DNA from 3 places in the Arthrobacter sp. 05N425 genome. Region 1 is predicted to be linked to each of the others. Evidence: riboswitches for the same ligand, from Rfam matches in the RefSeq annotation. Region 1 holds a riboswitch; each other region holds the start of a gene.

Region 1 (7,833 bases):
CATCGGCATGGCCCGGCGAGCCCGCGGTGTCGGCTCACACGGAAACCCGGCGCAGCGGCTCAAGGCCACGCTGGGGCAGAGCTTCGGGTTGATGGTCCAGGCCGTCCGCCGTGCCTCCCGGCTCGCGGTGACCATGGAAGCGCGGGGCTTTGGCGGCGCGCAGCGGACCTGGGCGCGGAAGGCGACGTTCAGCCGGCTGGACGCGTGGGTGGTCCTCGGTGGCCTGCTGATCTCGGGTGCCGCCGTGGCCGCGGCCGTCGCTGCCGGGACGTGGAACATGGTGTTCCTCGGCCAGCAGTAGCGTCCGCATATCGCACGAGACGGATATTCTGTGAGCTATATTGCAGTTCCGGGGTTTTGGCCCGTCAAAATAGCTCATCCGTGATATTTATTGCATATGACTCAACAGACTGCTGAATATGTCGGCGCCGTACTCCGGGACGCCCGCGGCGAGAAGGGCTGGACCCAGGGACAGCTCGCGGCCGAGCTGGGAACCAGCCAGAGCGCCATCGCCCGGATGGAGCAGGGCAAGCAGAACCTGAGCCTGAAAATGATTGAGCGGCTCGAATCCATTTTCGGCCGCGCCATCGTCAAAGTCGGCCGGCCGCAGATGACCCACCTGCGGGTGGAGGGCGGCCGCACGCTCTCCGGCGCCGTGGATGTCAACAGCAGCAAGAACGCCGGCGTCGCGCTGCTGTGCGCGAGCCTCATCAACCGCGGCACCACCGTCCTGCGGCGGCTGGCCCGGATCGAAGAGGTCAACCGGATCGTGGAGGTCCTGACCAGCATCGGCGTCGAGTGCACCTGGCTCGACGCGAACGACCTGCAGATCCGCCGACCGGCCGTGCTGGACCTCGACTCGATGGACGTCGAGGCCGCCCGCCGCACCCGCAGCGTCATCATGCTCCTGGGCCCGTTGCTCGATGAGTCCAGCGAATACCGGCTGCCCTACGCCGGTGGCTGCGACCTTGGCACCCGCACCGTGGAGCCGCACATGCAGGCCCTGCGCCAGTTCGGCCTCAGCGTCGAGGCGAAGTCCGGCTTCTACAGCGTGCAGGCACCGCCCGCAGACGGCCACGACCGTTCCTTCGTCCTGAGCGAGCGCGGCGACACCGTGACCGAAAACGCCATCATGGCCGCCGCCCACCGCCGCGGCACCACCATCATTCGCAACGCCAGCCCAAACTACATGGTCCAGGACCTCTGCTTCTACCTGCAGATGCTGGGCGTGGAGATCGACGGCGTGGGAACCACGACGCTGAAGATCGTCGGCCGCCCGTCGATCGACGCCGACATCGAGTATTTCCCGTCCGAGGACCCGATCGAGGCGATGAGCCTGATCACCGCCGGCATCGTGACCAACTCCGAAGTCACGATCCGCCGCGTCCCGATCGAGTTCATGGAGATCGAACTGGCGACCCTCGAGCAGATGGGCCAGCGGCTGGAGGTATCCGCGGAGTACCTTGCCCGCAACGGCCGCACCCGGTTGGTGGACGTCACCACCAAACCCTCCGAGCTGCGGGCGCCAACGGACAAGATCCACCCGATGCCATTCCCCGGCCTGAACATCGACAACCTGCCGTTCTTCGCCGTCATCGCCGCCAACGCCCACGGCCAGACGATGATCCATGACTGGGTCTACGAGAACCGGGCCATCTACCTGACCGAGCTGAACAAGCTGGGCGCCCAGGTCCAGCTGCTGGATCCGCACCGGATCTACGTCAACGGGCCCACCAAGTGGCGGGCCGCGGAAGTCGGCTGCCCGCCGGCCCTGCGCCCGGCTGCCTGCCTGCTGCTGGCCATGCTCGCCGCGCGTGGTGTGTCAGAGCTGCGCAACATTTACGTGATCGAACGCGGCTACGAGGACCTGGCCGAGCGGCTTAACACCATCGGCGCCAAGATCGAGTATTTCCAGGACTGAATCGTCTGAGCGGCGATTTTGGGGTAGCGCGCCGGGGCGGGTGCTGACGCACAATGGTTGCATGCGCACCTTTGGCGTAGAGGAGGAACTGCTGATCGTGGATCCCGTTACCGGGGTCCCGCTGGCACTGGCCGACGCACTGTTGCGCGGACTGAAACCCGCCACCGCGGCAGCGGCCGCGGCGTCTGCCGACGCCACGGCGGCGTCTGCCGCGGATCCGAACCACGATGACTCGGGCTTCAGTTTCGAGCTCAAGCTGGAGCAGATCGAGACCCAGACCGTGCCCTGCCTTGACCACAGCGCGCTGCTCCAGCAAATCAGGCAGTCCCGGGCTTTCGCGGGCCGCGTAGCCCGGATGCACGGAGCCCGGGTGGCAGCCCTGGCCACATCGCCGCTGGCAGCTGCCACCCACACGACGCCCAACCCGCGGTACGCCACCATGCAGAAGCGCTTCGGCCTTACGGTGCAGGAGCAGCTGACGTGCGGCTTCCACGTCCATACCTTCATCGAGTCCCCCGAGGAGGGCGTCGCCGTCCTCGACCGGATCCGGGACAAACTGGCGGTGCTGATCGCGCTCAGCGCCAACTCACCCTTTTGGAACGGGACGGAGACCGGCTTCGAAAGCTACCGCACCCAGGCCTGGAACCGCTGGCCGGCGGCGGGGCCCTCCATGATATTTGGGAGCCTTCCGGTCTACCGGCGGGTGGTCACGAGGCTGCTGGAAAGCGGGGTGCTGTTCGACGAAGGGATGATCTATTTTGATGCCCGGCTGGCCCGCCACCACCCCACTGTGGAGGTCCGGGTCGCGGATGTCTGCCTGCGGGCGGAGGACGCGGCGCTGATCGCGGTGCTGGTGCGCGCCCTCGTGGAGTCCGCCAGCCGGGAGTGGCGCGACGGCGTGGATCCGGCCCCGGTGCCGACGGTCCTGCTAAAAATGGCCGCGTGGCAGGCCAGCAACTGCGGGCTGCGCGGCGAGCTGCTGGACTTCGGCAGCTTCCGTCCCGCTCCCGCCGGCGAGGTGGCGCACGCCCTGGTCGACTTCGTGGCCCCCGTCCTGGCGGAGCAAGGGGAGCTGGACCTGGTGCGCCGCGGCGTGGACCGCGTCCTGGCGCACGGCACGGGCTCGCAGTTGCAGCGCCAGGCGCTCTGCGCTCCGGGGCTGGACACCCCCTCCGACGACGCCGGCCTGGCCGCCGTCGTCGCCCATGCCGTGCGGGTCACGATGCACGGTGCGGACGCCGAGGGAATGTCAGAACCGGCCCCCGTGCTTTCGCGGGTGCGCCGGGGCTAGACCTGCTTGAGCGCCTGCCCGAGGTCGCGGATCAGGTCCTCGACGTCTTCCAGCCCCACCGAGAGCCGCACGACGCCGTCGCTCAGCCCGATAGCCGCGCGCCCCTCCGGGCCCATGGCGCGGTGCGTGGTGGTGGCCGGATGGGTGATCAGGGACTTTGAATCACCGAGGTTGTTGGAAATATCGATGATCCGCAACGCGTCCAGCAGCGCGAACGCGGCTTCCTTGGCGGAGCGGCCGGGCGAGGGCGAAAGCTCCAGAGTCAACACCGTGCCGCCGGCTTTCATCTGCCTGGCGGCCAGCTCGTACTGCGGGTGGGACGGCAGCAGCGGGTACTTAACCCAGCTGACCGCGGGCTGGGCCTCCAGCCATTCGGCCAGCCGAAGCGCCGAGGCGGACGAGTGGTTCACCCGCAGGGCCATCGTCTCCAGTCCCTTGCTCAGCACCCAGGCGTTGAAGGCGGACAATGCCGGGCCGGTGTGGCGCATGAGCTGCTTGACCGGGCCCTCGATGAATTCCCGGGTGCCCAGGATCGCGCCGCCGAGCACCCGGCCCTGGCCATCGATGTGCTTGGTGCCGGAGTACACGACCACGTCCGCGCCCAGCTCCCCGCACCGCTGCAGCAGGGGAGTGGCGAAGACGTTGTCCACCACCACGGTCGCACCGGCGGCGTGCGCCAGTTCGCTTACGGCGGCGATGTCCACAATTTCCTGCATGGGGTTCGAGGGAGATTCGAAGAACACGGCCGTCGTCGGCACGGCCAGCGCCGACCGCCACTGCTCTAGGTCCGGGCCGTCCACGAAGACTGTCTCCACGCCCCAGCGCGGCAGGATCTCATTGAGGATGACGAAGCAGGATCCGAAGAGCGAGCGGGCGGCGACCACGCGGTCGCCGGCCCCCAGCAATGCCCCGAGCGCGGTGAACACCGCTGACATGCCCGACGCCGTCGCAAAGCACGCCTCGGTTCCCTCCAACAGCCGGAGGCGTTCCTGGAAGGTGGCCACCGAGGGGTTGCCGTAGCGGGAATAGACAAACCGTTCGTCCTCGCCGGTGAAGGCGCGCTCAGCCGCGGCGGCGGATTCGTAGACGAAGCCCGAGTTCAGGAAGATCGGTTCGGTGGTTTCCTGGAACCCGGTGCGGTCGAGTCCGCCGCGGACGGCCTGGGTGTCCGGGCTCCAGCCCTGGGCATTGGGATTGAAGCTCACTTAGTGCTTTCCAGGTTGGTCGGCAGGCCGTGGTTCTTCCAGCCGTTCACGGTCCGGGCGCCGGTCGGGCCCGGTTCGCCTTCGAAGCCCTCGAGGACGTTGTAGGCGGTGAAGCCGGCCGCCGTGGCGGCGTTCGCGGCGGCGACCGAGCGGGCGCCGGAACGGCACAGGAAGATGAGCTCGGCCGCCGTGGCGCCAGGCGCGTGCTGCCGCAGTTGCCGCTGGAGTTGCTGCTGCAGTTGCTCCAGGAAACGCGGGTTGGGGGCTCCGCCGGCCAGGGTCCACTGGACGAAGAGCGGAGCCTGCCGGTCTTCGGTGCCGGCCCCGGTGACCGGGACGCCGATCTGCGACCATTCCGCCTCGGTGCGGACGTCCACCAGGATGGCGCCCGCCCCGACCTTGGCCCAGGCTTCCTGCGGGCTCAGGTCTCCGGCGTAACTCATGCGTGGCCCTCGCCGGTGAACTCGGCGCCGTCGAGCTCATCCACCGCGTTGGCGACGGCGGCGTCGGCGCTCGCGATCGCGGCCGGCAGCACGACGGCCTGGGCCACGATCACGGTGCTGCCGTTGAAGGTGGCGGAGGGGCTGCCGTGCAGGACGTAGCCCTCGGCCAGGGCGGCCGAAACGCGCTCGCAGAAGCTGCGGTCATCGGGCCCGGTGAACAGCCGGTACGCCAGTCTTTCCTCGGCGGGTCCGGGTGCGGCGGGGGATTGGGCGGGGGCTGTGGCGGGCACAGCGGGTGCGGATGCGTCGGGCACGACGGATCTCCTTACTTTCACGCTTGCAGCTCGAATGGTCGATATGCCGAGTATTCACCTGAGGCACCCCGCCGCGAAAGGGAGGGTTGCCGACCGGCCAGTCAGGGCTTGGCGCCGGGTCTCATTACTCCCCAAAAACGTAGCACTTACGACGCCGGCGGCACCGGCGGCGTCGTCATGTTAAGTCACGCGGACGCTGGCATGGCACCTTTCCGGGGGCGGAGCAGCATCACCCGGGACCGGCCGGCTCCTACTCGATCGTGGCGAACAGTGCGTTGAGCTCGGCCGTGAGCTGCCGCCGCAGTTCGGGGGTGCCGATCTCCTTGCCGTCGATGTGGTTCACCGGGGCGAGGAGCCGGATGCTTGAGATGAGCCAGACGGCGTCGGCGTCGTACAGATCGGCAGGTACCGCCGGGCCGTAGCCTAGCTCCCACCCGGCGGCCTTGGCCGCGGTGAACAGGGCGCCCTGCGAGGTGCCCGGGAGGATTCCGCTGTCCAGCTGCGGAGTGATCAGCCGGCGCACGGTGCGGACGCCGCCGGCGCCGTCGTCGCTGGTCTCCAGGTGCGCCAGCAGCACGGTCGACGTCGGGCCCTCCAGGACCCGGCCGTCGGCGGAGGTGAAGATGACGTCGTCCGCGCCCTGGTGGTGGGCGTACCGGAGCGCCGCCATGTTGACCGCGTAGGACAGGGTCTTGGCGCCCAGCAGCAGCCACGGGGCGCGTTCGCCCACCTCGCTGTCGTAGCCGCGGTCCAGCAGGATGACGTCGATGCCGGTCTCGCGCTGCCGGCGGCCGGCTTCCGGCGGCGGGGAGGCCTGCACCCAGCACGTCGGCGTGGCCGCGCCCTCCACGCCGCGGCTGGCGAGCAGCTTCACCACGACCTCGTCCGCGCCGCCGGCCCCGTCGCCGGCGGCTCCGACCGCCGTGGCGGCCCGGCCGCGGTATTCGCTGACCGCGGTCTCGATCGCGCGCCGCCAGGCGTCCTCCGCCGGGATGTCCAACTCCAGCGCGCGCGCCGAGCCGGCCAGCCGGGTCAGGTGGGCCTGCAGCTTGCGCGGGCGTCCCCCCACCACCAGCAGCGACTCGAAAACGCCGTCGCCGCGGGTGGCACCCTGGTCGGTGGCCATCAGCTGCGGCTTGGACGAGTCGGCGACGCGGCCCTTCTCAAACGCGGGATCGAGGAACACCAGCACCGTCGCGCGGGCTGGAACAGAGGCGGGGGTAGTCATGCCTTCAGCTTAGTGCGGCCCGGGTCGGGATAAGCTGTGCGGGTTGCCCGTTCCGGAACTGTTCCGCGGGTCTGGAGCTTGAGGGGTTTGCCTGTGCTGTGGCCATTTTCGCTGGCGGGGTCACTTCCGTCCTGGGTGATCCTGATCCTGACCGTCATCGACCTCGGTATCCGGGTCGTTGCCCTCGGCATCATCCCGGGCAACCGCCGCCCCACCACGGCCATGGCCTGGCTCCTGATCATCTTTTTCGTTCCGGCCGTAGGCGTGGTCCTCTTCCTGCTCTTCGGCAACTTCCGGCTCTCCCGCAAGCGCCGGGCGCAGCAGGACGCGGTGAACACCCGGGTGCGGGCCGGGACGTCGGAACTGGCCATGGTGGAAAGCAAGTACGAGGGCCCGGAATGGGTGTCCTCCGCAGCGGAGCTGAACAAGACGCTCGGTTCCCTGCCCATGGTGGACGGCAACCACGTGGAGCTCCTGCCCGGCTACCCGGATTCGATCAAGGCGATGGCGGCGGCCGTGCGCGAAGCCGAGTCCTTTATCAACGCCGAGTTCTACATCCTCAGCTCGGACCACATCACGGATGACCTGCTGACGGCGATGGAAGAGGCCGCCGAGCGCGGCGTCGAAGTCCGCCTCCTGTTCGACCACTTGGGCACCCTGCGGATCAAGGGGTACAGCAAGCTCATCGCCCGGCTCAAGGCCAGCAAGATCCGCTGGCGGCCCATGCTGCCGCTGCGGCCCGTGCACGGCCAGTGGCGCCGCCCGGACCTGCGCAACCACCGCAAGATCATGGTGATCGACGGCGAGGTCGCCTTCACCGGGTCGCAGAACCTGATCGAACCGTCCTACAACAACCCGCGGCACCGCAAGATCGGCCGGGAATGGGTCGAGCTGATGGCCTGCCTGCGCGGGCCGATCGTCACCACCCTCAACGTGGTCTTCGCCACCGACTGGCTCAGTGAGACCGACGAATCCCTGGAGCACCAGCTCGCCCACCGGCCCGAACTGCACGCCGGCAACATCACCGCCCAGGTGGTGCCCAGCGGTCCCGGCTTCATCACCGAAAACAACCTGCGCCTGTTCAACACGCTGATCTACTCGGCGCAGCGCACGATCTCCATTTGCAGCCCGTACTTCGTCCCGGACGACTCGCTGCTCTACGCGGTGACGACGGCGGCGCAGCGCGGCGTCGACGTCGAACTCTTCGTCTCGGAAAAGGGCGACCAGTTCCTGGTCCACCACGCCCAGCAGTCCTACTACGAGGCGCTGCTGGAGGCCGGGGTGCGGATTTACCTCTACAAGGCCCCGTTCGTGCTGCACGCCAAGCACTTCACGATCGACAACGAGGTTGCCGTGCTGGGTTCGAGCAACATGGATATGCGCTCCTTCTCGCTGAACCTCGAGGTCTCGGTGATGCTCCTGGGCGAGGAC
Region 2 (7,833 bases), on a different contig from region 1:
GACCAGGGCGCCGCTGGCGCAGGGCACCTCGACGCTGAACCGCTCGCAAAGCAGCCGGGAGTATTTCGACCTCACGTACCAGTTCCTGGACATCATCTTCGCCCTGGTCCCGGTGGTGCTGGTGATCTATTTCCTGACCGAACTCCGGCCCGCCGGCATGGCCGCCGGCACGGGCAGCTCGGCGTTCCGGAAGCTGGGCTTCAACTTCGCCCGGCCCGGCAAGGACCTGCTCCAGGGCCTCGGCCTCGCTGCCCTGATCGGCATACCGTCGCTCGGCCTCTACGCGGCCGGGCGGGCGCTGGGGATCACGACGGCGATCATCCCCAGCGCACTGGACTCCTACTGGTGGACGGTGCCGGTCCTGATCCTCTCCGCGATCCGGCACGGGATCGTGGAGGAGGTGATCGTGGTGGGCTACCTGCTGGACCGGCTCGGCAAGCTCGGCTGGGGCATGCCGCTGGCGATCTTCGCCAGTTCGATGCTGCGCGGCAGCTACCACCTCTACCAGGGCTTCGGGCCGTTCATCGGCAACGCCGTCATGGGCGTCATCTTCGCGCTGATCTACACGAAGACGCGCCGGGTGATGCCGCTGGTGATTGCGCATGCGCTGCTGGACATCGTGGCCTTCGTCGGATTCAGCCTCTTCGGCAAGGCGATCGGCCTGGGCTGAGCAGGCATAACCCGCGTTGCCTCCAGTGGCCCGCCGCCGGCGACGGGTTAAAGTGTTTCGGCCGCCAGCGGTGGGTGGCATCATTGGCACCCGCTGCTGGCGGCCGAAGTTTTTCGGGCAGGAAGCGTCAGATCGTGACGGCTCCGGAATCGGTTTCGAAGGTGACGGACAGGATTCCCGGCGTCCCGTGCGGGGCCAGCCAGTTCACGTCCACGTCCTCCAGCGGCTTCTCGACCGGTTCACCCAGCCACTCGGTGACCCGCTCGGCCGAGCCCGCGATCGTGAGGGCAGACATCTTCACGTTGCTCTCATAGGCGTTGGACGGGTGCAGGGCGGGGTCGCCTTCCCACTTCAACATGTAGGGGACCTGCGGATCCGCGATCAGGCCCAGGATGCCGATCTGCTTCCAGACCAGTTCGCGGCCGTCGGGGAACTTGCGGTTGCCGTTGACGGCGGAGCGGCCCAGCCGCTCCTCGAACGGTGCCAGGTCGTCAACCTCGACGCACCAGCCCATCCAGCCACCGCCGGCGGCCGAGCGGGCGCGGACTGCCTGCCCGAACGGCGCCTTGTCGGAGGCCGGGTGGTCCAGGACCTCCACGACCTCGAGGTACTTGTGTCCGGCAAGCGGGATAATCATGTTGCGGGTCCCGAACCGGGGGTGTATTCCGCCCTTGACGGCTTCGACCCCGAGGGCGGTCGCAATACGTTCGGTGGTGGCAGCCAGGCCATCTTGTTCACAGGCGTAAGAGACGTGATCCATGCGCATGCCCTCATCTTGGCACTTTGTGATGGAGCTCTCAGCTTAGGCTGCCCTTACCGTGATGGGATGTCATTTTCCCGAGCTCACCGCGCGGATTTGCCCGGCCAGAACCACGGCACTTTCCGGCTCCCGGGCGTGCGCCGGGCGGCGGTGGGGCCGTTCTTCATTTTCGTCACAAAGCTATCCAGGCGTAATGGCGCGTTCGTAGACTGAAGCCAGGTCATGAGCGCCAGCATCGAGCCCCGGCTTGCTGGCCGGCAACCCTCCTTGCGCGGTGGGGTGCCCCGGGTGAAGACCTGGCCCGCCGGCGTCCGCCGGCAGGCAAGCGCGGCGCCAGAGCCGTTCCGGCCCCAGAGGCCAGGGGCGGCCTGTGCCCAGTCATTAGGGAGCTCTCCGATGTCCAACGCCTGGTCCTTTGAAACCCGCCAGATCCACGCCGGCCAGGAGCCGGACTCCGCCACCGGCGCGCGGTCGCTGCCGATTTACCAGACGACGTCGTTCGTCTTCCCCAGTGCGGAGAGCGCCGCCAACCGGTTCGCGCTCGCCGAGCTCGCCCCCATCTACACCCGGATCGGCAACCCCACCCAGGACGCGGTGGAACAGCGGGTCGCGAGCCTGGAGGGCGGCCTGGGGGCGCTCCTGCTCAGTTCCGGCCAGGCCGCCGAAACCTTCGCGATCCTCAACATCGCCGAGGCGGGGGACCACGTCGTCGCCAGCCCCAGCCTCTATGGCGGGACCTACAACCTGCTGGCCCACACGCTGAAGAAGTTCGGTATCTCGGTGACGTTCGTGGAGGACCCGGACAACCTTGAGCAGTGGCGCGATGCCGTGCAGCCGAACACCAAGCTGTTCTTCGGCGAGGTGGTCTCCAACCCCCGCCAGGACGTGCTGGACATCGAAGGCGTCGCGGACGTCGCCCACCGCGCCGGGGTGCCGCTGATCGTGGACAACACCCTCTCCACCCCCTACCTGATCCGCCCGATCGAGTGGGGCGCCGACATCGTGGTGCATTCGGCCACCAAGTATCTCGGCGGACACGGTGCCGCGATTGCCGGCGTGATCGTCGACTCCGGCAACTTTGACTTCGGCAAGGACCCGGAGCGCTTCCCCGGCTTCAACACCCCGGATCCCACGTACAACGGCCTGGTCTATGCCCGCGACCTCGGGGCGGACGGGGCGCTGGGAGCGAACCTGTCCTTCATCCTCAAGGCCCGGGTCCAGCTGCTGCGCGACCTCGGTTCGGCCGTCTCGCCGTTCAACGCCTTCCTCATCGCCCAGGGGATCGAGACGCTGAGCCTGCGGGTGGAACGGCACGTCGCCAACGCCCTGCGGGTGGCCGAATGGCTGGAAGCCAGGGACGACGTCGAATCCGTCGCCTACGCCGGGCTGCCGTCCAGCCCCTGGTACGAGCGCGGCCGCAAGTACGGCCCGAAGGGGACCGGCGCCGTCGTCGCGTTCAACCTCGCAGGGGGAGCGGAGGCCGGCAAACGCTTCGTCGACGCCCTCGAGCTGCACTCCCATGTGGCGAACATCGGTGACGTGCGCTCACTGGTCATCCACCCGGCGTCGACCACGCACAGCCAGCTCTCGCCGGAGCAGCAGGCGGTCGCCGGCGTCAATCCCGGCCTGGTCCGGCTCTCGGTGGGCCTCGAGCACATCGACGACATCATCGCGGACCTCGATGCCGGCTTCCGGGCGGCCAAGAACGCCTGAGGTCACGCAGCACGCCGAATTTCCCCACCTTTGCGGGGATGGCCCCGGGAATCGCCGACACTTCGGGGCGACCCGCCGGGCGCGTCTGTCAAAGGTGGGGAAACTGCGGTGTTGACGGGTCCGGCTGTCACACAGCCGTCACAATCTTCGCGCTTGTGCCGCCGTGTTTCGTAGAATCGACGCAGGTCATGAGTGCCAGTGACAGCCCCGGCTTGCTGGCCGGCAACCCTCCATTTGCGGCGGGGTGCCCCGGGTGAAGACCTGGCCTGCCGGTCAGCTGACGGCGGGCAAGCGCGAAGTTAGGTCCTCACATGACGATTGCCGTCACCCGCACGGGTGTACCCGAAAGCAAACCCTCCACTGTTCCCGACGGCGCTGTTCCCGACGGTGCTGTTCCCGACGGGACGGTGCAGTACCTCCCGATCGGTTCCCTGGCCCTTGAATCCGGTGCCACCCTGCCCGAGGTCACCCTCGCCTACGAGACCTGGGGGACGCTGAACGCCGATGCCTCCAATGCGGTGCTGATCGAGCACGCCCTGACCGGCGACACCCACGTGACCCGCGGCGCCGGCGAGGAACCGGGCTGGTGGGAGGAACTGGCAGGCCCCGGCGCCCCGGTGGACACGGGCAAGTACTTCGTGGTCTCCATCAACATCCTCGGCGGCTGCTACGGCTCCACGGGGCCCTCCACGCCGGCCCCGGACGGCCGGCCCTGGGGCTCGCGCTTCCCGCTGGTCACCCTCCGGGACAGCACCGCGGCGGAAGCCCGGCTCGCCGACGCGCTGGGGATCAGCAGCTGGTATGCCGTGCTCGGCGGCTCGCTCGGGGGAGCGCGCGCGCTGGAGTGGGCGGTGACCTACCCGGCGCGGGTGCAGCGATGCGCCGTGATTTCGGTCGGCGCCAGCAGCACCGCCGAACAGATCGCCTTCGCCCAGGCCCAGACCCTGGCAATCCGCCAGGACCCCAACTTCAACGGCGGCGACTACTACGGCGGCCCGGAACCGCACGCCGGACTGGCCCTCGCGCGCCGGATCGCGCACATCACCTACCGTTCCGCAGCCGAGCTGGACGGGCGCTTCGGACGCAACGCCCAGGCGGCCGAGGCCCCGCTGGAGGCCGGGTCGCTGGCCGGCCGTGGGCGCTACCAGGTGGAGAGCTACCTGGACCACCAGGGCAACAAGCTGGTGCGACGCTTCGACGCCAACAGCTACATCGCCATCACCGAGGCGCTCACGAGCCACGACGTGAGCCGCGGCCGGGGAAGCCTGGAGCAGGCCGTCTCCCTGGCCACCGCGGAGTTCTTCGTGGCGGCCGTGGACTCGGACCGGCTGTACTTTCCCGCCCAATCCCGAGAGCTCGCCGACGCCCTGCCGGGGGAGGTCCCCGTGCACGTCATCGAGGCCCCGATCGGCCACGACGGCTTCCTGACCGAAATCGGCCAGCTCAGCGAGCAGCTCCGGGGCAACTTCTTCGCCTAGCCGGCACCGCCGTGTGTGCATTTTTGCAGACGCACTCTGCGCGATTAGTCGTTGAGCTTGCCTCGATCGAAGTCCATACTCGTGGAGAATGACGCCGTGTGTTCCAACTCACACACACGTAGTCAACCTAATGGTCCACAGGGTGTCGACGACGACACCGAAGGAGTTCGCATGAGCACGGAAAACGCCGCCGCAAGGCGCGCAGAGGAGCCCGACGTCAAGACGTCCGGCCTGAAGAAGGTAGTAACGGCCTCCATGGCCGGCACGGTAGTGGAGTGGTACGAGTTCTTCCTCTACGCCTCCGCCGCCACCCTGGTTTTTGGCAAGATGTTTTTCCCCAACTCCGGAACGGAACTGGACGGCATCCTCGCCGCGTTCCTGACCTATGCGGTTGGCTTCGTGGCCCGCCCGATCGGCGGCATCGTCTTTGGCCACTTCGGCGACAAGTTCGGCCGCAAGAAGCTGCTGCAGCTCAGCATCATCCTGGTCGGCGTATCGACCTTCCTGATGGGCTGCCTCCCGGGCTTCGCGCAGATCGGCTACTGGGCCCCGGCCCTGCTGGTCTTCCTGCGCTTCGCCCAGGGCTTCGCCGTCGGCGGTGAATGGGGCGGCGCCGTCCTCCTCGTCGCCGAGCACAGCCCCAGCAAGTCCCGCGGCTTCTGGGCCAGCTGGCCGCAGTCCGCCGTCCCGCTGGGCAACCTGCTCGCCACTGCCGTGCTGTTCATCCTGTCCTCCGTGCTGTCTTCCGCGGACTTCCTTGGCTGGGGCTGGCGCGTGGCGTTCTGGCTCTCCGCCGTGATCGTCGTCGTCGGCTACTACATCCGCACCAAGGTCAGCGACGCCCCGATCTTCCTCGAGGCACAAAAGGAAGTTGTCACGGAGAACAAGGGCTACGGCGTCGCCGAGGTCTTCCGCCGCTACCCCCGCGGCGTCTTCACCGCCATGGGCCTGCGCTTCGCGGAGAACATCCTCTACTACCTGGTGGTCACCTTCTCGATCACCTACCTCAAGACCGTTGTCCACGCCGACACCGCCCGGATCCTGCTGCTCCTGCTCGTGGCGCACTTCATCCACTTCTCCGCGGTGCCGGTGGTCGGCCGTCTCTCGGACCGCTTCGGCCGCAAGCCCGTCTACATGGCCGGTGCCGTCCTGGGCGCCACCTGGGGCTTCTTCGCCTTCCCGATGATGGATACCGGCAACGATTTCATGATCCTTGCCGCTGTCATCATCGGACTGCTGTTCCACGCCCTGATGTACGCCGGCCAGCCGGCCATCATGGCCGAGATGTTCCCGACCCGGATGCGCTACTCCGGCGTCTCGCTCGGCTACCAGGTGACCTCGATCGTGGCCGGTTCGCTCGCCCCGATCATCGCCGTCGCGCTGCTGAGCCAGTACAAGTCCTCCGTCCCGGTGGCCATCTACCTGCTCATCGCCTGCGCCGTCACGGCCGTCGCGGTGTTCTTCCTCAAGGAAACCCGTGGCATCTCCCTGCACGACGTCGACGCCGCCGACGCCCAGGGCACCGCCGATCTGCTGGCCGCCGGTAAGCGGTAACCAGCACGCAGCTGCACAACCCAACGAACAGGCAGCCCCCGTTCCCGCGCTGCGGGGACGGGGGCTGCTGTCATCCGGGGATCTTGTGGCGGCCTCCGCAGCGCGCCGGGCTCAGCCGGCAAGCACATCCTGGCGTTCGGCGATCTCGGCCCGGACGGCCGCCACGACGGCCTGCACCGGCGCCGAACGCAGCGATTCCGATCTCGCAACTGCCCAGATCGGCAGCTGCCGCTGGAAGTCGTCCGGCAGGACCGGTACGAGCCCCGGTTTGCCGACGACGAGGAAATTCGGCAGCAGCCCGATCCCGGCGGCGCGGCGGACGGCCTCCAGCTGGGCGAAGATGCTGGTGGCCTGGAAGCTGGAGCGCGGCATCGGCAGCTGGGTGGAGCGGTGGCCGAGCTCGGCGACCTGCAGGGCCGACTCGACGTAGGAGACGAATCCGTGCTGCCGGACGTCGTCGAGCGTCACCGGGAGCCCGTGCTCGCGGGCGTACTCCGGGCTGGCGTACAGCCGCAGGAAGTAGTTGGACAGGAAGATGGTCTGCGCGTTGCTGACCTCCAGGTTGCCGACCACCACTTCCAGGTCCACCCCGGAGCGGTTCTGGCTTACCTTGCGGGTGGCGCTGAGCATCTCCACGTTCAGCAACGGATGTTCCTGCTGCAAACGGACCAGGGCCGGGGCGACGAATTCCGCGCCGAATCCGTCCGGGGTGCTGATCCGGACCAGGCCGGAGAGCACGTCCTCTGTCCGGGCGATCCGGCCGGACAGTGCTCCGAGTGTTCCCTCAATGGCTTCCGCCGCTGCCACGGCCAGTGATCCAAGTTCGGTGAGTTCCCAGCCGTGCGGGCTGCGCTCGAGTGTCCGGCCGCCGAGCTGTTTGTCCAGGGCGAGGATCCGGCGCGAGATGGTGGTGTGCGTGGTGCCCAGGGTCTCCGCGACGGCGTTGAACCGGCCCAGCCGGGCCACGGTCAGCAGGATCAGCAGGTCGTCCGGGCTGGGGAGCCGCTTTAAGTCCACCATTGGCCTTTCGTCGATGTGCATTGATGCACATGGCATCTTCACTTTTTCCCCTTGATTGCACTGTAACAGGGTGTGATGGTGGACACGGAACAACCGGCAAATGCGCCGGACACAATGCAAAGCAAAGGAGCTTATGCCATGGCAGTTGTCGCCTGGATCGGACTGGGAAACATGGGCGGGTTCATGTCGGTGAACCTGGCCAAGGCCGGAAACGAGGTCCGCGGATTCGACCTCAACCCGGAGGCCCTCGCGGCTGCCGAGGCCGGGGGAGTCAAGCCTGCCGGCAGCATCGCCGAGGCCGTGGAAGGCGCCGACGTCGTCTTCACGATGCTCCCCAAGGGCGAGCACGCCCGGGCCGTCTACCTGGGCGAGGACGGCGTCCTGGCCCACGCCGACACCAGGACCCTGCTGGTGGACTCCTCCACGATTGACATCGCCTCGGCCCAGGCCCTGCACGACGCCGCCGCGGAGGCAGGCTTCCGCTTCGTCGACGCGCCCGTTTCCGGCGGGATGAGCGGCGCCAAGGCCGCCACGCTGACCTTCATGATCGGCGGCGAAGCCGGCGCCGTCGCCGACGCCACCGATTACATCCGCCCGATGGCCGCCAACATCATCCCCACCGGCGGCGCCACCACCGG
Region 3 (7,833 bases), on a different contig from region 1:
GCATGGCCACCGCGGGCGCAATCCTCGGTCTCGCCGTCCCGGACGTGGAGGTCGAGGACATCGCCACCACGGCCAAGACCATGCCCGGCTTCCCGCAGCTGTGGGGGGCCATGCTCAGCCAGGCAAGCACCGCAGACAAGGACGCCGCCGGTGGCACGCAGCACTGACTCCTGGGACGAATCCGACGTCCGGATCCGCCCCAACAAAAAGGGCTCCCGCCCCCGCACCAAGGACCGGCCCAGCTACGACGACGCCGTCACCGGCCGGATCGTCACCGTGGACCGCGGACGCTACACCGCCGTCGTCGGCGAGGGCACCGCCGACGAACGCAAGATCATCGCGGCGCGGGCCAGGGAGCTGCGCCGCAACCCCGTAGTTGCCGGGGACTTCGTCTCGCTCGTCGGGGACGTCAGCGGCGAACCCGACACCCTGGCCCGGCTGGTCAAGATCCAGGACCGCAGGACGCTGTTGCGCCGCAGCGCGGACGACACGGACCCGATCGAACGCGCCGTCGTCGCCAACGCCGACCAGCTCGTCGTTGTCGTGGCCGCAGCCAACCCGGAACCCCGCACCGGCTTCATCGACCGCGCTCTGGTGGCCGCCTACGACGCCGGCATCGAACCGCTGCTGCTCGTCACCAAGGCCGACGTCAAGGACCCCGCCGAGCTGCTGGCCAACTACCAGCACCTGGATTTCCCGGTGATCATCTCCAAAACCGCGGATTCGGCCGCCTCCGGCATCGACGCCCGCTCCGATGACGGCCTGTCCGCCCGGCTGGACAAGGCCGCCGTGTCGCAGCTGCGGGACTACCTCGACGGGAAGGTCACCGTCATGCTGGGCCACTCCGGCGTCGGCAAATCCACCATGGTGAACGCACTCACCGGCGCCGAACGGGCCACCGGCGGCGTCAACGCGGTCACCGGCCGCGGCCGCCACACCTCCTCCTCCGCGCTGGCGCTGAAGGTCAGCGATGCGCCTGCGGGCAGCTGGATCATCGACACCCCGGGCATCCGCTCCTTCGGCCTGGCCCATGTGGACCCGGACAGGATCCTGCGTTCCTTCCCGGACCTGGCGCCCGGCACCGATGACTGCGAGCGGGGCTGCAAGCACGACGCCACCGCCGTCAATTGCGGCGTGGACGCCTGGGTGCAGGGCGGCCACGCGGGCCCGTCCGGCCCGGCCCGGCTCGCGTCGCTGCGCCGGCTGCTGGGCACCGATCCGCGGCTGGAAGCGCAGGACACCAAGGAACTCGGCAGCGTCTCATAGCCGCGTCTACTTGGCGGCAGCGACGTGGCCTCCCGGTCCGCGGCGCGTTTTGACGGTAGTTTGGAAGCATGAGCCAACCAGCTTCGAGCTACAACGATGACCTGCGCCTTGCCCATGTACTGGCAGATTCCGTAGATTCCCAGACCATGAGCCGCTTCAAGGCGCTCGACCTTCGGATCGAGACGAAGCCGGACCTGACCCCCGTCACCGACGCGGACAAGTCCGCCGAGGAAGCCATCCGCGGGCAGCTGTCCCGCTCCCGCCCGCGCGACGCCGTCCTGGGCGAGGAGTTCGGCAGCTCCGGCCACGGTTCGCGCCGCTGGATCATCGACCCGATCGACGGCACCAAGAATTTCGTCCGCGGCGTCCCGGTCTGGGCCACCCTGATCGCCCTCGTCGACGAAGGCGAACCCGTGGTGGGCGTCGTCAGCGCCCCCGCACTGGGCAAGCGCTGGTGGGCCGCAAAGGGCGCCGGCGCCTACATGGGCCGCTCACTGGCCGCCGCGACCCGGCTGCGGGTCTCCAACGTCTCCCGGCTCGCCGATGCGTCACTGTCCTATTCGAGCCTCGGCGGCTGGAAGCAGCGCGGCAACCTCGACGAGTTCCTCGGACTCACCGAGGAGGTCTGGCGTACCCGCGCCTACGGCGATTTCTGGTCCTACTGCCTCGTGGCCGAAGGCGCCGTCGACATCGCCTGCGAGCCCGAACTCAACCTCTACGACATGGCGGCGCTGGTCCCGATCGTGACGGAGGCCGGCGGCCGCTTCACCTCGCTCGAGGGAGAGGACGGCCCCTTCGGCGGCAACGCGCTGGCGACCAACTCGATCCTGCACTCCGAAGTCCTCAAGCGCCTCAACCCGGGCCTCGACGACCTGCTCTAGCCGGCCACGCCCGAGGCAGCCCGTAACACTACGCTTCATATTCCGCCCTCCCTTTTCCGTGCGACCGGCCATGTCCTAGGCTCGAAGCAGGTCACGAGTGCCAGCGCAAAACCCCGGTTTGCTGGCCGGCAACCCTCCATTCGCGGCGGGGTGCCCCGGGTGACGACCTGGCCGGTCCGGAGCGGACCCGGCAAGCGCGGATCCCCTGTGTGCGGGGTCCTTTTCGAGCGAGGTCCCATGACGACTGCCACCATCCCCACCCACACCACCAGCGCCGGCGGCCCGGAGTTCACCGACGCACGCTTCGACGCCGCCCGCCGGCCACTGTCCGCGGTTTCCGGCGCCGAAATCCTGGCCCCCCTGATCCAGGGCGGCCAGGTCCGGTACGCCAACCTGGACTACGGAGCCTCCGCCCCGGCGCTGTCCGTGGTGTCCGCCTACCTGAACGAGATCCTGCCGTACTACGCCAGCGTGCACCGCGGCGCCGGCTACGCCTCCCAACTGAGTACCTCGGTGTACGAAAACGCCCGGAACATCGTCCGCGGGTTCGTCGGCGGCCGTCCGGATGACTCCGTGATCTTCACCCGGAACACCACCGACGCACTGAACCTGCTGGCCGGCTGCCTGCCCGTCGACGACGGCCGACACACCGGCGAGGTGCTTTACCTCGACATCGAGCACCACGCCAACCTGCTGCCCTGGCAAAACGTCCCGCACCGCAGCGTCGTCGCGGCGCCCACCCTGGCCGGCACCGTGGAGCGGCTCCGGGCGGAACTCGCCCTCGGCGGAGTAAGCCTGCTCGCCGTGACCGGCGCGTCCAACGTCACCGGCGAAATCCTGCCGATCCGTGAGCTGGCCGCGCTGGCGCACGAATTCGGCGCCCGGATCGCCGTCGATGCGGCCCAGTTGGCCCCGCACCGCCGCATCAACATCGCCGCGGACGACGTCGACTACCTCGCCTTCTCCGGCCACAAGCTCTACGCCCCGTTCGGCGCCGGCGTGCTGGTGGGCCGGCCGGACTGGCTGGACGCCGGCACCCCGCACTTGGCTGGCGGCGGCGCAGTACGGGACGCACGACTCGACGCCGTCAGCTGGACCACCGGGCCGGCCCGCCACGAGGGCGGCTCCCCCAATGTCCTGGGCGCGGCCGCGCTGGCCCGCGCCAGCCAGGTTATCGAGGCGCTGGACGAGCAGCAGTGGCACGCCCACGAGGACGCCATCCGTTCCTTCCTGGTCGAGGGGCTGGAGCGGATCGACGGCGTAACGGTCCACCACATCTTCGAGGACACCGGCCGGGAAGGCGGCCCCGGGACGATCGGCGTGGTCAACTTCTCGGTCGCCGGTTACGACGCAGGCCTGGTCGCCGCATACCTGTCCGCGGAGCACGGCATAGGCCTGCGCGACGGCCGGTTCTGCGCCCACCCGCTGCTAAAACGGCTCGGCCTGCCCGCCGGTTCGCTCCGGGCCAGCTTCGGCCTCGGCTCACGGCTCAACGACGCGCAGCGGCTGCTCGCCGGGCTCCAGGAGCTGCGGCGGAACGGCCTGGGCTGGGACTACGTCGTGGACGCCGGACGCTGGGTGCCGGCCAACGACACGCGCAGCTATCCGCACTGGGCGCCGAACACGCCTGGCACCGCTGGCGCAGCCCCCTGCTCCGTCGACTGACCGGCAGCGCAGCCCGGGCCGCGTGCGGTAAATTCGACAGGTACGCACCAGAGCTGCCGAAGGAGATCGCACGTGGCACGCGGCGGCCCCAAACTGCACCACCCCGGACTGCAGGGTGGCCCAAAACTGCAGCACCAGCGGCGGCGGGAGCTCGGGCAGAGCTTCCAGGACGGCGGCGAGCACTACGACCGGGTCCGGCCCGGCTATCCGGCGGATTCGGCCGATTGGCTGATCCCGGCCGGGGCCCACGACGCCGCCGACCTGGGCGCCGGGACCGGTAAGTTCACGGCGCTCCTGGTCCAACGGGGGCTCAGGACCGTGGCCGTCGATCCGTCCCCGGACATGCTCGACCAGCTGCGCCGCGCCCTCCCGGAAGTCGCCGCCGTCGAGGGTACCGCCGAACACACCGGGCTGGCTTCGGGGGCCTTCGACCTGGTCACGGTGGCCCAGGCCTGGCACTGGTGCGATCCCCTGCTGGCCAGTACCGAGGCGGCTCGGATCCTGCGGCCGCACGGCGTTCTCGGCCTGATCTGGAACCAGCTCGACACCTCGGTCCCCTGGGTGCACAGGCTGTCCCGGATCATGCATGCGGGGGACGTCCACAAGCCCCACTTCACGCCGCCGCTGGGACCGGAATTCATCGGGCTGGAGAGTCATCTCACCCGCTGGGAGGATCCAGTAACCACGCAGGACGTCATGGAACTGACCAAATCCCGCAGCTACTACCTGCGGGCAGGCGAGAGCACCAGGGCCAAGGTGCTCGCTAACCTCGACTGGTACCTGCACGAGCACCTAGGACACACTGCCGGGCAGCTCCTGCCGCTTCCCTACCTGACGCAAAGCTGGCGTGCCGTCAAAGCCTGAGGTTCCCGCATTGCACTGACCACGCCGCGGCGCCTATTATTTCGGTGTGCCTAACTTATATTTGTAGGCACTCAGGAACTTCTTGGGAGCCCGCAGTGCTGGACGTAGCCGGACACGAACCCCTGCCCGCGGGGAAACCGCCTGCCCGCAGGATCAGGGGTAGCCGCCGGGCTTTGCTGGGCCTGCTCGGCCCGGCGTTCGTGGCTGCCATCGCCTATGTGGACCCCGGCAACGTCGCCGCCAACCTGACGGCCGGGGCACAGTACGGTTATCTGCTCGTCTGGGTCCTCGTCGCCGCCAACGTCATGGCGGTGCTGGTCCAGTACCAGTCCGCCAAGCTCGGCATCGTCACCGGCAAGAGCCTCCCGGAGATCCTCGGCGAGCGGCTCCGGCCGGCCTGGCGCCGCGCCTTCTGGGTCCAGGCCGAGATTGTGGCCGCAGCCACCGACCTCGCCGAGGTGGTGGGCGGCGCGGTGGCCTTGTACCTGCTCTTCGGCCTTCCGCTCCCCCTCGGCGCCGTCATTGTGGGCGGCATTTCGATGGCCCTGCTCGCCGTGCAGAGCCGCAACCAGCAGCGCCCCTTCGAGTTCGTCATCATGTTCCTGCTGGGCATCATCACCGTCGGGTTCCTGGCCGGACTGTTCATCAGCCCGCCGGATCCGGGCGGGTTCGTGGCCGGGCTTGTGCCTGGCTTCCAGGGCCCGGACACGGTGCTGCTGGCCGCGAGCATGCTCGGTGCCACGGTGATGCCGCACGCCATCTACGTCCACTCGGCGCTCTCCCGGGACCGGCACCGCCCGGATCCGCATCTGCATGTCCCGCCGCACGCCATTGCCCGGCTGATCAAAGCCACGCGCTGGGACGTCGTCGCGGCGCTGGCCGTCGCCGGCATCGTCAACATCGGAATGCTGCTGCTGGCCGCGTCCACGCTGGGCGGTGAAGACGGCACGGACACGATCGAGGGTGCCCACGCCGCCATCACAGCCAACCTCGGCCCGGTGGTCGGCGTGGTCTTCGCCGTCGGCCTGCTTGCCTCCGGCCTGGCCTCCACCTCGGTGGGCTGCTACGCCGGCGGAACCATCATGCAGGGCCTGCTCAAGATCCGCATTCCGCTGATGACGCGACGGGTGCTGACCCTGGTCCCCGCCGTCGTCCTGCTGGCCGTCGGCTTCGACCCCACCTGGGGGCTGGTGCTCAGCCAGGTTGTGCTCAGCTTCGGGATTCCGTTCGTGCTGGTCCCGCTCGTGGTGCTGACCAGCAGCAAGCCGCTGATGGGCCGGTTCGCGGACGGCATGACCCTGCGGGTGGCCGCCGTCGTCAGCGTGATCCTGGTAGTGGCGCTGAACCTGGTCCTGCTGTGGCTCACCTTCACCGGTGCCGCCGGACGGTAGGCTTGGGGCTGTGAAGACCAGTCCGCCCTCCTCCTCCATTGAGGACTACGTCAAGGTCATCTACTCCTTCACGGAGTGGCAGGACAAACCCATCACCTCCACCCAGCTGGCCCAGCGGCTGGGCGTCGCGAATTCCTCGGTCTCCGAGATGGTCCGCAAGCTCAAGGACCAGGGCCTGGTGGACCACAAGCCCTACAGCGCCGTAACCCTGACCGAGGACGGCGTGCGGCTGGCCCTCTCCATGGTCCGGCGGCACCGGCTGATCGAGACCTTCCTGGTCCAGGAGCTCGGCTACCGCTGGGACGAGGTCCACGACGAGGCCGAGCTGCTTGAACACGCCGTCTCGGACACCTTCATCGAGCGGATGTCCGCCAAGCTCGGCAACCCGGTCCGCGACCCGCACGGCGACCCCATTCCGGCCGAGGACGGCTCGGTCCTGATGCCGCCGGCCTACCGGATGAGCGAGCTCGACGACGGCCACACCGGCCGGATCACCCGGATCAGCGACGAAAACCCCGAGCTGCTGCGCTACCTCGCCGCCGAACAGATCGACCTGGACTCCGACGTCGAAGTCCTGGGCCGGAAGCCCTTCGGCGGCCCGCTCGTGGTCCGCATCGGCGCCCGCGGCGAGCTGCGCGAAATCGACCTCGCCGACGAGGTGGCCTCCGCGCTCTGGGTGCACAGCGACGCGGCCCATTCCGGCTGCAGCGTCGAGGGGCGCTGAATGGAAGCGTTGGATGCGGAGCGCCGCCCGGCAACGGTCGCGACGGTTCCCGGCTGGCGGGCATGGGCGGCAGTCGCCGTCGGCGGCCTGATCGGAACCGAGCTGCGCTACGGCGCGGGGCTGGTCTTCCCCGAGGCGGCAGGCGCCGTGCCGTGGACCACGCTTGCGATCAACGTCCTGGGGAGCTTTGTCCTGGCCGCCCTGACCACCATCTGGATTGCCCGGCCGCGGACAGCTTTCTGGCTCCGGGCGGGCCTCGGCCCGGGGCTCCTTGGCTCCTTCACCACCTTTTCCGCGCTGGCCCTCGCCGTCGACCAGCAGATTCGCGGCGGCTTCCACGCCGTGTGGCTCGCCTACCTCGGCTTGTCGCTGGTCCTGGGGCTCGGCGCGGCGGCGGTCGGCTGGAAATCGGGCAAAGCGCTGGCCGACCTGAGCGGCAGGGCACAGTGACCGCCGCCCTGCTGGTGGGGGTCTTCGGAGTGGCCGGCGCCCTGGCCAGGTTCGCCGTCGACTCCTGGTTCGCCCACCGGCCTGGACCCCACCCGCACTGGCCCTGGGCCACCCTGGCCGTCAACGTGGCCGGATCCTTCATCATCGGGCTGTCCCTCGGGATGACGCCGCACCTTGGGCTCGGCCCCGAGTGGCAGACGGCGGTCGCCAGCGGCCTGGCCGGAGGCCTGACCACGTTCAGTTCCTGGACCACGGCCACCATCCGGCTGGTCAGCGAAGCGCGCTACCGGGCCGCCGCCCTGAACGTGGCCGCGAACCTGGCGGCGGGGCTGGCGGCGGCCGCCGTCGGCATCGCGCTGGCCGGCTAAGCCGGCTGGGTAGGGGCGTCCCCTCCCCCACTGTCCGCGGGTTCCCTCGGCGGGTTCCTGATCCCGACGGCGGACGCCGCAGCGCCCGCGACGAATAGCGCGGCGGTGACCGCCGCCGTGCCGTGCAGGCCCGACGTCGTGATCACCGGTCCGGTGATGAGCCCGGCAAAGGCGATGGTCACCAGGCCCGCGATGCGGGCGACGGCGTTGTTGACGGCCGAGCC

The links. Region 1 has a riboswitch for S-adenosylmethionine ahead of AC1DGE_RS03450 (DUF1737 domain-containing protein). Riboswitches for the same ligand answer to the same signal wherever they lie in the genome.
Region 2: linked by a shared signal. The riboswitch ahead of AC1DGE_RS12075 (bifunctional o-acetylhomoserine/o-acetylserine sulfhydrylase) and the one ahead of AC1DGE_RS03450 (DUF1737 domain-containing protein) in region 1 are both predicted to bind S-adenosylmethionine.
Region 3: linked by a shared signal. The riboswitch ahead of AC1DGE_RS06765 (aminotransferase class V-fold PLP-dependent enzyme) and the one ahead of AC1DGE_RS03450 (DUF1737 domain-containing protein) in region 1 are both predicted to bind S-adenosylmethionine.

The regions. Positions count from the first base shown of each region.
Region 1 covers NZ_JBFTMU010000002.1:44,167-51,999, forward strand. Annotated here, with positions in the region: gene AC1DGE_RS03425 (energy-coupling factor transporter transmembrane component T family protein) at 1-301, shown strand, start outside; gene AC1DGE_RS03430 (UDP-N-acetylglucosamine 1-carboxyvinyltransferase) at 398-1,921, shown strand; gene AC1DGE_RS03435 (glutamate--cysteine ligase 2) at 1,983-3,212, shown strand; gene AC1DGE_RS03440 (O-succinylhomoserine sulfhydrylase) at 3,209-4,417, opposite strand; gene AC1DGE_RS03445 (rhodanese-like domain-containing protein) at 4,414-4,860, opposite strand; gene AC1DGE_RS03450 (DUF1737 domain-containing protein) at 4,857-5,174, opposite strand; SAM riboswitch class IV at 5,189-5,303, opposite strand; gene AC1DGE_RS03455 (aminodeoxychorismate lyase) at 5,425-6,402, opposite strand; gene cls (cardiolipin synthase) at 6,496-7,833, shown strand, end outside.
Region 2 covers NZ_JBFTMU010000008.1:20,469-28,301, forward strand. Annotated here, with positions in the region: gene AC1DGE_RS12065 (CPBP family intramembrane glutamic endopeptidase) at 1-670, shown strand, start outside; gene AC1DGE_RS12070 (VOC family protein) at 798-1,436, opposite strand; SAM riboswitch class IV at 1,649-1,764, shown strand; gene AC1DGE_RS12075 (bifunctional o-acetylhomoserine/o-acetylserine sulfhydrylase) at 1,827-3,143, shown strand; SAM riboswitch class IV at 3,328-3,443, shown strand; gene metX (homoserine O-acetyltransferase MetX) at 3,455-4,621, shown strand; gene AC1DGE_RS12085 (MFS transporter) at 4,793-6,175, shown strand; gene AC1DGE_RS12090 (LysR family transcriptional regulator) at 6,287-7,195, opposite strand; gene mmsB (3-hydroxyisobutyrate dehydrogenase) at 7,334-7,833, shown strand, end outside.
Region 3 covers NZ_JBFTMU010000003.1:245,474-253,306, reverse strand. Annotated here, with positions in the region: gene aroA (3-phosphoshikimate 1-carboxyvinyltransferase) at 1-167, shown strand, start outside; gene rsgA (ribosome small subunit-dependent GTPase A) at 151-1,266, shown strand; gene hisN (histidinol-phosphatase) at 1,335-2,147, shown strand; SAM riboswitch class IV at 2,237-2,350, shown strand; gene AC1DGE_RS06765 (aminotransferase class V-fold PLP-dependent enzyme) at 2,385-3,812, shown strand; gene AC1DGE_RS06760 (class I SAM-dependent methyltransferase) at 3,885-4,676, shown strand; gene AC1DGE_RS06755 (Nramp family divalent metal transporter) at 4,772-6,067, shown strand; gene AC1DGE_RS06750 (metal-dependent transcriptional regulator) at 6,078-6,791, shown strand; gene AC1DGE_RS06745 (fluoride efflux transporter FluC) at 6,792-7,241, shown strand; gene AC1DGE_RS06740 (fluoride efflux transporter FluC) at 7,238-7,609, shown strand; gene AC1DGE_RS06735 (MFS transporter) at 7,606-7,833, opposite strand, start outside.